Regions from separate parts of the Paenibacillus sp. FSL M8-0228 genome, predicted to be linked through region 2. Evidence: riboswitches for the same ligand, from Rfam matches in the RefSeq annotation. Region 2 holds a riboswitch; the other holds the start of a gene.
What was found. A riboswitch is a leader RNA that binds a small molecule or an ion and turns the genes downstream of it on or off. The one in region 2 is predicted to bind cyclic di-AMP.
Positions count from the first base shown of each region.

Region 1: it holds a riboswitch for cyclic di-AMP, as region 2 does, so the genes downstream of both, MKY98_RS20940 (TrkH family potassium uptake protein) here and MKY98_RS13835 (3D domain-containing protein) in region 2, are expected to answer to the same signal.

Region 1 covers NZ_JBBOXA010000001.1:4,633,719-4,638,343, forward strand. The annotation lists gene MKY98_RS20930 (LysR family transcriptional regulator) at 1-712, shown strand, start outside; gene MKY98_RS20935 (potassium channel family protein) at 718-1,395, opposite strand; gene MKY98_RS20940 (TrkH family potassium uptake protein) at 1,414-2,754, opposite strand; cyclic di-AMP (ydaO/yuaA leader) riboswitch at 3,168-3,321, opposite strand; gene MKY98_RS20945 (CPBP family intramembrane glutamic endopeptidase) at 3,583-4,625, shown strand, end outside.
Region 2 covers NZ_JBBOXA010000001.1:3,138,785-3,143,409, reverse strand. The annotation lists gene MKY98_RS13845 (ABC transporter substrate-binding protein/permease) at 1-616, shown strand, start outside; gene MKY98_RS13840 (amino acid ABC transporter ATP-binding protein) at 603-1,325, shown strand; cyclic di-AMP (ydaO/yuaA leader) riboswitch at 1,556-1,724, shown strand; gene MKY98_RS13835 (3D domain-containing protein) at 1,731-2,399, shown strand; gene MKY98_RS13830 (polysaccharide deacetylase family protein) at 2,593-3,399, opposite strand; gene MKY98_RS13825 (NADH:flavin oxidoreductase/NADH oxidase) at 3,705-4,625, shown strand, end outside.

The sequences.
Region 1 (4,625 bases), 1.5 Mb from region 2:
ATTCGCACTAGAGCAACGGCAACGACAGCTTCGCTTCTTACAAAAGCTCTCCCAGCACAAAAATGAAGCCCAGAGTATGCTTACACTCGGCGCAAGTCTCACGACACTCCAGACAACGCTGCCTACCCTTGTCGAAGCTTTTATGAGCAAGCATCCTCAAACCGAGCTGAAGCTGCTCACCGGTAAAACCCATGAAATCGTCGCCTTTGTACGTGACAAAAAAGCAGACGCCGGTATTGTCGGATCTGCCATTCATGAAGTCGGACTGCGTTGCATTCCGCTATTTGATGATCATTTGGAGCTCGTTGTTTCCATTGGACATGAATTAACCGTCAAGACAGGAACGGCCTCGATGAAAGATCTGCAAGGACTGCCGATGATTATTTTCTCCAAAGGAACCTGGTATCGCAGTCTGACGGATGACTTGTTCCAGCGCAGCGGCATCATGCCGGATATCCGCATGGAAATCGACTCCTTCGAGGCAATTGTACGCCTGCTTCCAACCTGTAAGGCTTCTGCCTTGCTACCCAAATCCTATTTGCGCAGCGAACTATTACGGGATAATGGACTCACTGCACTGTACTTGCCCGATTTGAAGGAGACACGCCGAACGACCTCCCTCATTTACTCGGAGACGACCGATCTCGGTCCGACAGCACGACGCTGGATTAGCGAGACACGTGCGTCGTTTGCAGGCTACCGTATGGTGTAAAGGGTTTAGCCCTCTTCATTAACATTAACAACCTCATCCTCAAAGCGGCCGATATTATCATTCGAGCCGATGATGACCATAATATCGTCGGCTTTTAATCGATCCATAGCCGTCGGTGCGATCAGGATACCATTCGCCGTATGAAGCGCCACGACGCTACAACCAAAGCGGGTACGGGCATTTAGCTCTGCTAGCGTTTTGCCATTCAGACATGCAGGTACATTGAGTTCCACAATACTATATTCCTTAGACAACTCCAAATAATCGAGCAAATTAGGCGTGACTAGCTGGTGAGCCACCCGGATACCCATATCCCGTTCTGGATAAATAATCCGGTCCACACCGAGCTTTTCTAACGCACGCCCGTGCAGCACAGATATGGCTTTGGCTACGACTTTTTTCACACCCAGCTCCTTCAGCAAAATGGCGGTGAGGATGCTTACCTGAATGTCATCACCAATAGCAACAATGCCACAATCGAAATTACGGATGCCCAGTGATCGCAACGAGTCTTCATCGGTAGCGTCCGCCACGACAGTATGTGTCAACATCTCACTCATACTGTCCACAACATCCTCATTCCGGTCAATGCCTAGCACCTCGCACCCCATATCCACCAATTGCAAAGCCAGGCTTGAGCCAAACCGCCCCAAGCCAATAACTACAAACTGCTGCGTCTTCATATCTACTCGAAAACTCCCTTATCCTATAATCATTTTACCTTCCGGATGACGATATAATTCTTTACCCTTTTTCGGCCCCAGTGCATAAGCTAGCGTGAGTGGCCCCAGTCTACCTGCAAACATCGTCAGGGTAATCACCAGCTTGCCTATGACTGTCAAATCAGGTGTAAGCCCCATCGACAGCCCCACCGTACCAAACGCAGATACCGTCTCGAACAAGATCATCAGAAAATGATGATCTTCGGTTGCCGACAAAATCATCGTCACCCCGATCACGAACAGCAACCCCAGCAGTGTAATGGTCAAAGCCTTGTAAATTCGTCCCTGCGCAAGTCGGTACTTGAACAGTACAATATCTTCCCGCCCCCGCAGCATCGAAATCACCGCTCCAATGAGCAGGGCGAATGTTGTGGTCTTAATCCCGCCTCCAGTAGAGCCAGGAGAAGCCCCGATAAACATGAGTATGATGATAAAAAACTGCGTAGCCTGCCGCAAGCCTGCAATGTCCAAGGTATTGGCACCTGCGGTACGGGGAGTAACGGACTGGAATAAAGATCCCAATAGCTTACCACCCCAATCAAGCGAGCCGAGAGTCTTCGGATTCGTAAACTCAAATACAAAAATCACGAGCGTGCCGACTACAATCATAGCGCCCGTCATGCTGAGTACCACCTTGGTATGCAAGGACAGTCTCTTGCGCTTGCGATATTCTGCCAGGTCTGACATCACTACAAAACCAATGCCGCCTGAAATAATCAAAAACATGGCTGTAAAATTAACAATCGGATCATATACATAACCTGTCAAGCTGCGAAATTCACCGAATAAATCAAAACCAGCATTGTTAAACATGGAGATGGCATGCCAGATTCCAAAATAAATCGCCCTGCCTACGGGCATATCAAAGGACCAGCGAACCGAGAATATCGTAGCGCATACGCCTTCAATAACCAGTGAGTACAGTAATACCTTACGGATTAACCCGACAATTCCCTCTACAGAAGTCTGATTCATCGCTTCCTGCAAAATGAGACGCTCCCGCAGGGAAATCCGACGCTTGAACACCAGTGCAATCAAGGTAGCCATGGTCATAAAGCCTAGGCCGCCGATCTGAATGAGCGCCACGATAACAACTTGACCAAAGGTTGTAAAAAAGGTCCCCGTATCCTTTACGACAAGCCCTGTAACACAGGTCGCGGAAGCGGCAGTAAACAAAGCGTCTATAAACGCAAGTGGCTTTCCTGTTGTATTGGAGATCGGCAGCATTAACAATAAACTACCTATTAGAATGATAATGGCAAAGCCCGCAACGAATATCTGCGGTGGAGAAAGCCGGAGCCAGCTTGCATTGGGATTCATCTATTCATCACTTCTCTCCTAATCCTTAAAACTATAAAAACAGTGATTTAATACGGTGTAAGCTCGCTACGCGTTCCATTTGATCTTCCGATCGTCGTTGCCCCTGAATTTTTTGATTTTTCCAAACCTTAGTTAACTATAATTAGCATTCCCTGAATACAGGAAGAATGCATGTCAAGCACTACTCGGCCCCCTGTGCTATTGGCGGGCAGTAGCGAAGGGGGCAGAATTGTTCTGAAGAAGCGAAGCGTTTGCCTTTATCTCCGGATTTTAACCATTAAAGGGGGTATACAATCAAAAAATCCGGGGATAACAGCAATCGGAAGAATAATCTGCACCCGCAGCGGTCTATCTAACCAATCCAAACACTTTTATACGCACAAAAAAAGACACCGGAAAACCGAGTGCCTGACTTGGTTCCTGCTCATAGCCTACGAGGTTAGCTGATGGATTCGGGCAGCACAGTATGCCCTATTTACACTTCCGATCCACCAGTGATCGGCTGTAAAATTCACCCCAGTAACATGGTTCCCCCGTTTTCCCATAGAAATTCGGCTCAACTGTATATCATTACCTATGTATTTTATAGGCATTGCCTCAAGATTATAATCCTTCTATATCCAGATCACAAAACCGATTTCGTCGAAAAAACGTGAAATTGGCTTTATTTTGCGAATGGGCATCGTTTAATCGCAGCTTATCTTATTTTATTGGAACTTTAAAGTGCTTTCACTCTATTTTCATGAATATCGCTGGTCTGTTGGCGGGAACCTGTGCAGTATGATATCTTTAATGGATGTTCTTATTTACAGATTAAGGAGGAAACTCATGAATCCTATCGGGAAACCGGTCGTGCTCACGGCCAACTTCAAAAAATTAGGCTTGCTGGGCGGGATTGGCCTGATTTGCTTTTTTATCTTTCAATTGCTTATTCCCTCGCTTAGCAATCCGAGTCCAGAATCAGTAATGAATGCAAAGGTCATCAGCAAACAAGAAGCGGTCATACACGCATTGGACTTCGCCCGCTCCGAGCTGGGATATACTGAATCACAGCCAGAGGAGCCTCTGGTGACCTATCAGGCCGAAACAGATTTGTACGGTTATTTATCTAGAGAAAAACTGCTTCAACAGTACGACCGTACATGGAAGAAAAATTACCCTTACGAAACCTTTCGGGTCGATCTGCCTGAATCCTCAGCGAAGAGCAAGCTGCAAATTCATGTAGATTTATCCACTGGGAAGGTCGTTAGTTTTAAACGGATCACCTCCAGCACCAATTACACGCAGGCTGATATTTCTACGGATGAACAAGCACGTAACAGGCTTGTACGTGTGGCTGAGGACGGCATGACGCTTGAAGCCAAGGAGCAGGCGGCCGCTGTATGGGTGAAGCGCTTTGGCTTTAAGCCGTCGGACTTGAAGCTCGCGACCACTGAACAAGAAGGCGGATTAAAGTATACCGTAGACGATAAAAAAATTGGCGCCTCGGTACTTACACTGGCTTTTACTTTTGAAGACGGTGATGTTCGCTCCTTCACTCAAAGCTTTTCGGCCCCGTCATCCTATACCGATTATATCGAAAAGCAAACATTTTGGGCGAATTGGATGACCTATGCGGGTTATGCCCTATTTAGCTTTGTGCTGGGTGTACTTGCCATTGTGTATGCGTCACTCACCCGACGACATACTTCATTTGTACGCGGCATTGTTCTATCCGTTATATACTTTATTGCTAGTATAGCTGGGACCATGAACATGCTGCCTTTATTGCAAGCAGAAGCAGGCGGTAAGGGCATGCTTCTATTTCTTATGGTTTTCCAGATTGGTGTTACCTTCGTCATGGCTGTAGCGCTCTACTTCTCCTTGGTCGG
Region 2 (4,625 bases):
GGGTATTGGCTACACTCTGTTGTTGTCTGCACTCGGAGTATTGTTTGGATTCATTATTGGTCTGATCATATCCTTGCTGCGAATGAGTGGTATACGTATCATTGAGTGGTTAGGTACCACATATGTCGAGATCCTGCGCGGTACACCTATGCTGGTACAGCTCATGATCATTCACTACGGAATTGCTTTGACGCTGGGTATCAATTTTACCCCACTCCAGTCGGGTGTGATCACATTGTCTCTGAATAGCTCGGCATATTTGGCTGAAATTTTCCGTGCGGGTATTCAGGCTGTAGACCGTGGACAGATGGAAGCAGCCCGTTCGCTCGGGATGGGGCGAAGCAAAGCAATGCGTCACGTCATTTTACCGCAAGCATTTAAATCTATACTACCTGCTATTGGTAATGAGTTTATTACAATCATTAAAGAATCATCTATTATTTCGACCATTGGGATGGTGGATATTATGTACCAAGCCCAAGTCATTAAGAATATCACCTATGAAGGATTAAGTCCGTTCGTAATCGCAGCCGCTATTTATTTTGTAATGACATTCAGCTTGTCTAAGCTGCTTGGTTTATGGGAAAGGAAGTTGAGAGCCAGTGATCACCGTTAAACAATTGCGTAAATCGTTCGGCAAGAATGAGATTTTAAAAGGCATTGATATAGATATCGCCAAAGGAGAAGTTGTCGTTATCATCGGTCCCAGCGGTTCGGGGAAGAGTACGTTTTTGCGTTGTATGAATCTGTTAGAACAGCCGACGGATGGGGAGATTTTATTTGAGGGCGAGCCGATTACAGCTCGTGGTCATAATATTAATGTAACCCGGGAAAAAATGGGGATGGTGTTCCAGCATTTTAATCTGTTCCCACACAAAACAGTGTTGCAGAACCTGACGCTTGCACCGACGCAGGTTAGAAAACAGTCAGGTAAGGAAGCGGAAAAAATTGCATTAGAACTCCTGCGTACCGTGGGGCTCGAGGATAAGAAGAATACCTATCCGAACCAGCTATCCGGCGGTCAGAAGCAACGTATTGCGATTGCGCGTGCTTTGGCCATGCAGCCGCACGTAATGCTGTTCGATGAGCCGACTTCTGCATTGGACCCTGAAATGGTTGGAGAGGTTCTGGATGTAATGAAGAAGCTCGCCGAAGGCGGTATGACAATGGTAATTGTAACGCATGAAATGGGCTTTGCCCGCGAGGTAGGCGATCGAATTATCTTTATGGATAACGGTCAAATTGTGGAGCAGGGTGCACCAGACCAGGTATTTGGCACTCCAAGCCATGATCGCACTCGTGATTTTCTTGCCAAAGTATTGTAAGAAAGTACTGATCTAATCATAAAAGAGCTCTCCGTTGACGGAGGGCTTTTCTTTTTTTGTCACCATTTCCCCATACTTTCGTAACAAATATAGATTTCTTGATGACAAAATTGTAACGAGTGTAGTATGATGTTCAGGGTTCCCAACATTTTCATGCGGATAAGGTTACAAAATTGTGATATTATGCAGTAAGCCAAAACTTACCGGGACAGCATGCGGTTAGACAAGCGCTGAAATGCTGGCCCAAACTATGGGAAGTGCGGGGGACGTAACAACGGCAGCCATTCCGATACGTCATAAGACGATGAGGAATATGCCTAGGGGTGAATTGCACGAGCATAGGGCTTCTCCTGAGTCCGAATCCGACAGCTAACTTCGCAGGCATAAAAGAGGAGGTACATATCTTTGAAACATTTAAAACATATTGGTAAAACGATGAAAATTGCGGTGCTTGCCGCAGCTATTGCAGGGTTGGCACAGACAGCTGGAATAGCGGATGCTGCCTCGCTTCACACTGCCAAAGAGGGCGATACCTTCTTTTTGCTTGCTCAGCGTTATGGAGTATCGGTAGACGAGCTAACAAAGGCTAACCCAAACATTGCCTCCAGCAATATATATGCAGGTCTGCAAATTAAGGTGCCTGGCGAAAAAAGTGTAAAGGCAGCTTCGGAATCGAAGCCGCAGCTTCTTACGGAGAAAGCAGCAGCGAATGAGGCGCCAACGATTGAAGCTTGGGGTAAAACATTCAACTATAGCAAAATAGTTGACGTTAAGGCTTCAGCGTATTCTGCCGCAGCCGATGAGAATGGTAAATGGGGCGCAGTGGACTACTACGGCAATCCGCTTAAACTAGGTACAATTGCGGTAGATCCTAACGTCATTCCGATGGGCACGAAAGTACTGGTTACAGGCTACTCCCATCCAGGTTTGCCGGATCATTCTTTTGTAGCTGTCGCTCGCGATCAGGGCAGCGCCATTACAGGAAAGCGGATTGATATCTTTATTCCAGGCAACAAATCATTTGTGAACGACTTTGGATTTCAAAATGTGAAGCTGTACGTTATTGATAAATAGCATTGTACGTATATACAGTTTAATTAAACATAATATATATTATGTAAACATAACGCCTATATCCGTATATATCTAGGTCGGACTCTTATCAGGTCCTATCCGTAAAAAGGCTGTCTTGACGAGCAGAATACTTCTGCTGGTAAGACAGCCTTTTTACGTTGCTTTAGCTTGGACCTCAATTATAAACATACTGTTATTTTCGTTCCGATGTGTGGAGTAGCCGGGGGACTGTCACAAATTTGTAGCCCTTAGCTTTTAGAGAGTGAATTAGACCCGGCAAAGCTTGGATAGTGCCTTGCAAGTTGGAACTTTGACCTCCACCAGCGTGCATTAAAATAATAGAGCCAGGCCCTGTAGCTGGAATCACATTTCGCTGAATTTGTGTTTTACTTAGTCCCTTCCAGTCGAGAGAGTCTACATTCCAGTTGACAATCATGTAGCCATGACGACGTGCCCACTTTATTTGAGGCTCTGTAATTTCACCGTAGGGTGGACGAATCAACTTGGGGCGAAAACCTGCGCTGGCTTGTAAAATACGTTCTGTTTTTGTAATCTGGTTGCGAAAGCGTTCTGGTGTAGCCTTCCTAAAATCCGGATGAGTATAGGAATGATTTCCTATAGCATGGCCTTCACGGATAATACGACGTATAATCCCCGGATGCTTTTCCGCACGGTGACCGACGATGAAAAAGGTGGCTTTGATGCCGTTGGCGTGTAATACGTCCAAAACCTGCGGCGTATACCTAGAATCGGGCACATCATCAAAGGTTAAGGCAATTTGGCGGGTGTGTGGGCCGCACATTTTAAAAATGTCCGCATGTTTTTTACGCAACATTGCTAATGTAGGAGTAGCTCGATCTGTACTCAGATGTACAGAAGAAGCAACAGCTGCTTCCTTGGGATGGGGCGTTCCGATCTTGGGAGGCGCATCCGCGTGAACGGGTAAACTTGAAAATGCTAGTAACAGTGCCAAGCATGGCAACACTCCCCTGTACGGCATATGTATCCCCCCTTTTCGTGCAGTGGTACCTAGTGGTGCTCTCGACTATTATGTACCTGTCCTATTAAAAATATGCTGGTTACCAAGTTAGGCTCATAAACGTCTGGAAAGAAGTTCGCGATGAAATGATTATCAATGAAGATGATGGAGCTAAACGTACATATTCTCTTAAACATGACCGAAAACAAGAGCATTTTCGCAAGTTTTAGCCTTACAACGGATTCGGTATCCCGTGACAGCTGGTGTATAATGGGGTTGCAATTCATAATTATACAGACATGGAATTGAAGGAAGGAAGGATAAAAGTGACCGACTTGTTTACTCCTTATCAATTAAAGGGGCTTTCTTTAAAAAATCGGATTGTTATGCCCCCGATGTGCCAATTTAGTGTGGAGGCCGAGGATGGAAATCCGACGGATTGGCATCATGTCCATTATGTGAGCCGAGCAGTAGGAGGTGCTGGTCTTATTATTGTGGAAATGACAGCGGTTCATCCTGATGGACGTATTACGGATCGTGATTTAGGTATTTGGAGTGACGAACATATTCCTGCATATCGTAAGATTGTAGAGGAAGTTCACAAGTATGGTGCCAAAATTGGCATTCAACTAGGCCACGCTGGACGCAAGGCCGAAGATGCTGAGCAACCTGTGGGTCCTTCTTCGATTCCTTTTAGCGAACGCCTTAAAAAGCCGCACGCCTTAAAGACAGCAGAAGTCAGGGAACTGGTTCAGGCATACAAAGAAGGCGCGCGCCGCGCGGTGGAAGCCGGTTTTGATACGGTTGAGATACATGGCGCTCACGGCTATCTGATCCATCAATTTCATTCGCCTTTAACAAATACGAGAGAAGATGAATATGGCCAGGATCTGTCACTGTTCGGTGTTGAGGTCATACATGCTGTTAAAGAGGTTCTTCCTGCTGATATGCCTGTGCTTATGCGGATATCTGCCAAAGAATACGTCGAAGATGGATATAATGTGGAATACATAACAGGTGTAGGGGAACGATATCGTGATGCAGGTGTGGACATTTTCCATATCTCTTCTGGTGGCGAGGGTCCAATTGGTTCTGGCGGAGGGCCGTCTGCGCGTGCTGGCTATCAGGTGGATTTAGCTCATACCGTCCGTGAAAAGCTGAATGTACCTGTAATTGCTGTTGGATTACTGGATGATTATGAAGACGCCCGTCGGGTTGTTCAGCAAAAAGAAGCTGATCTGGTAGCA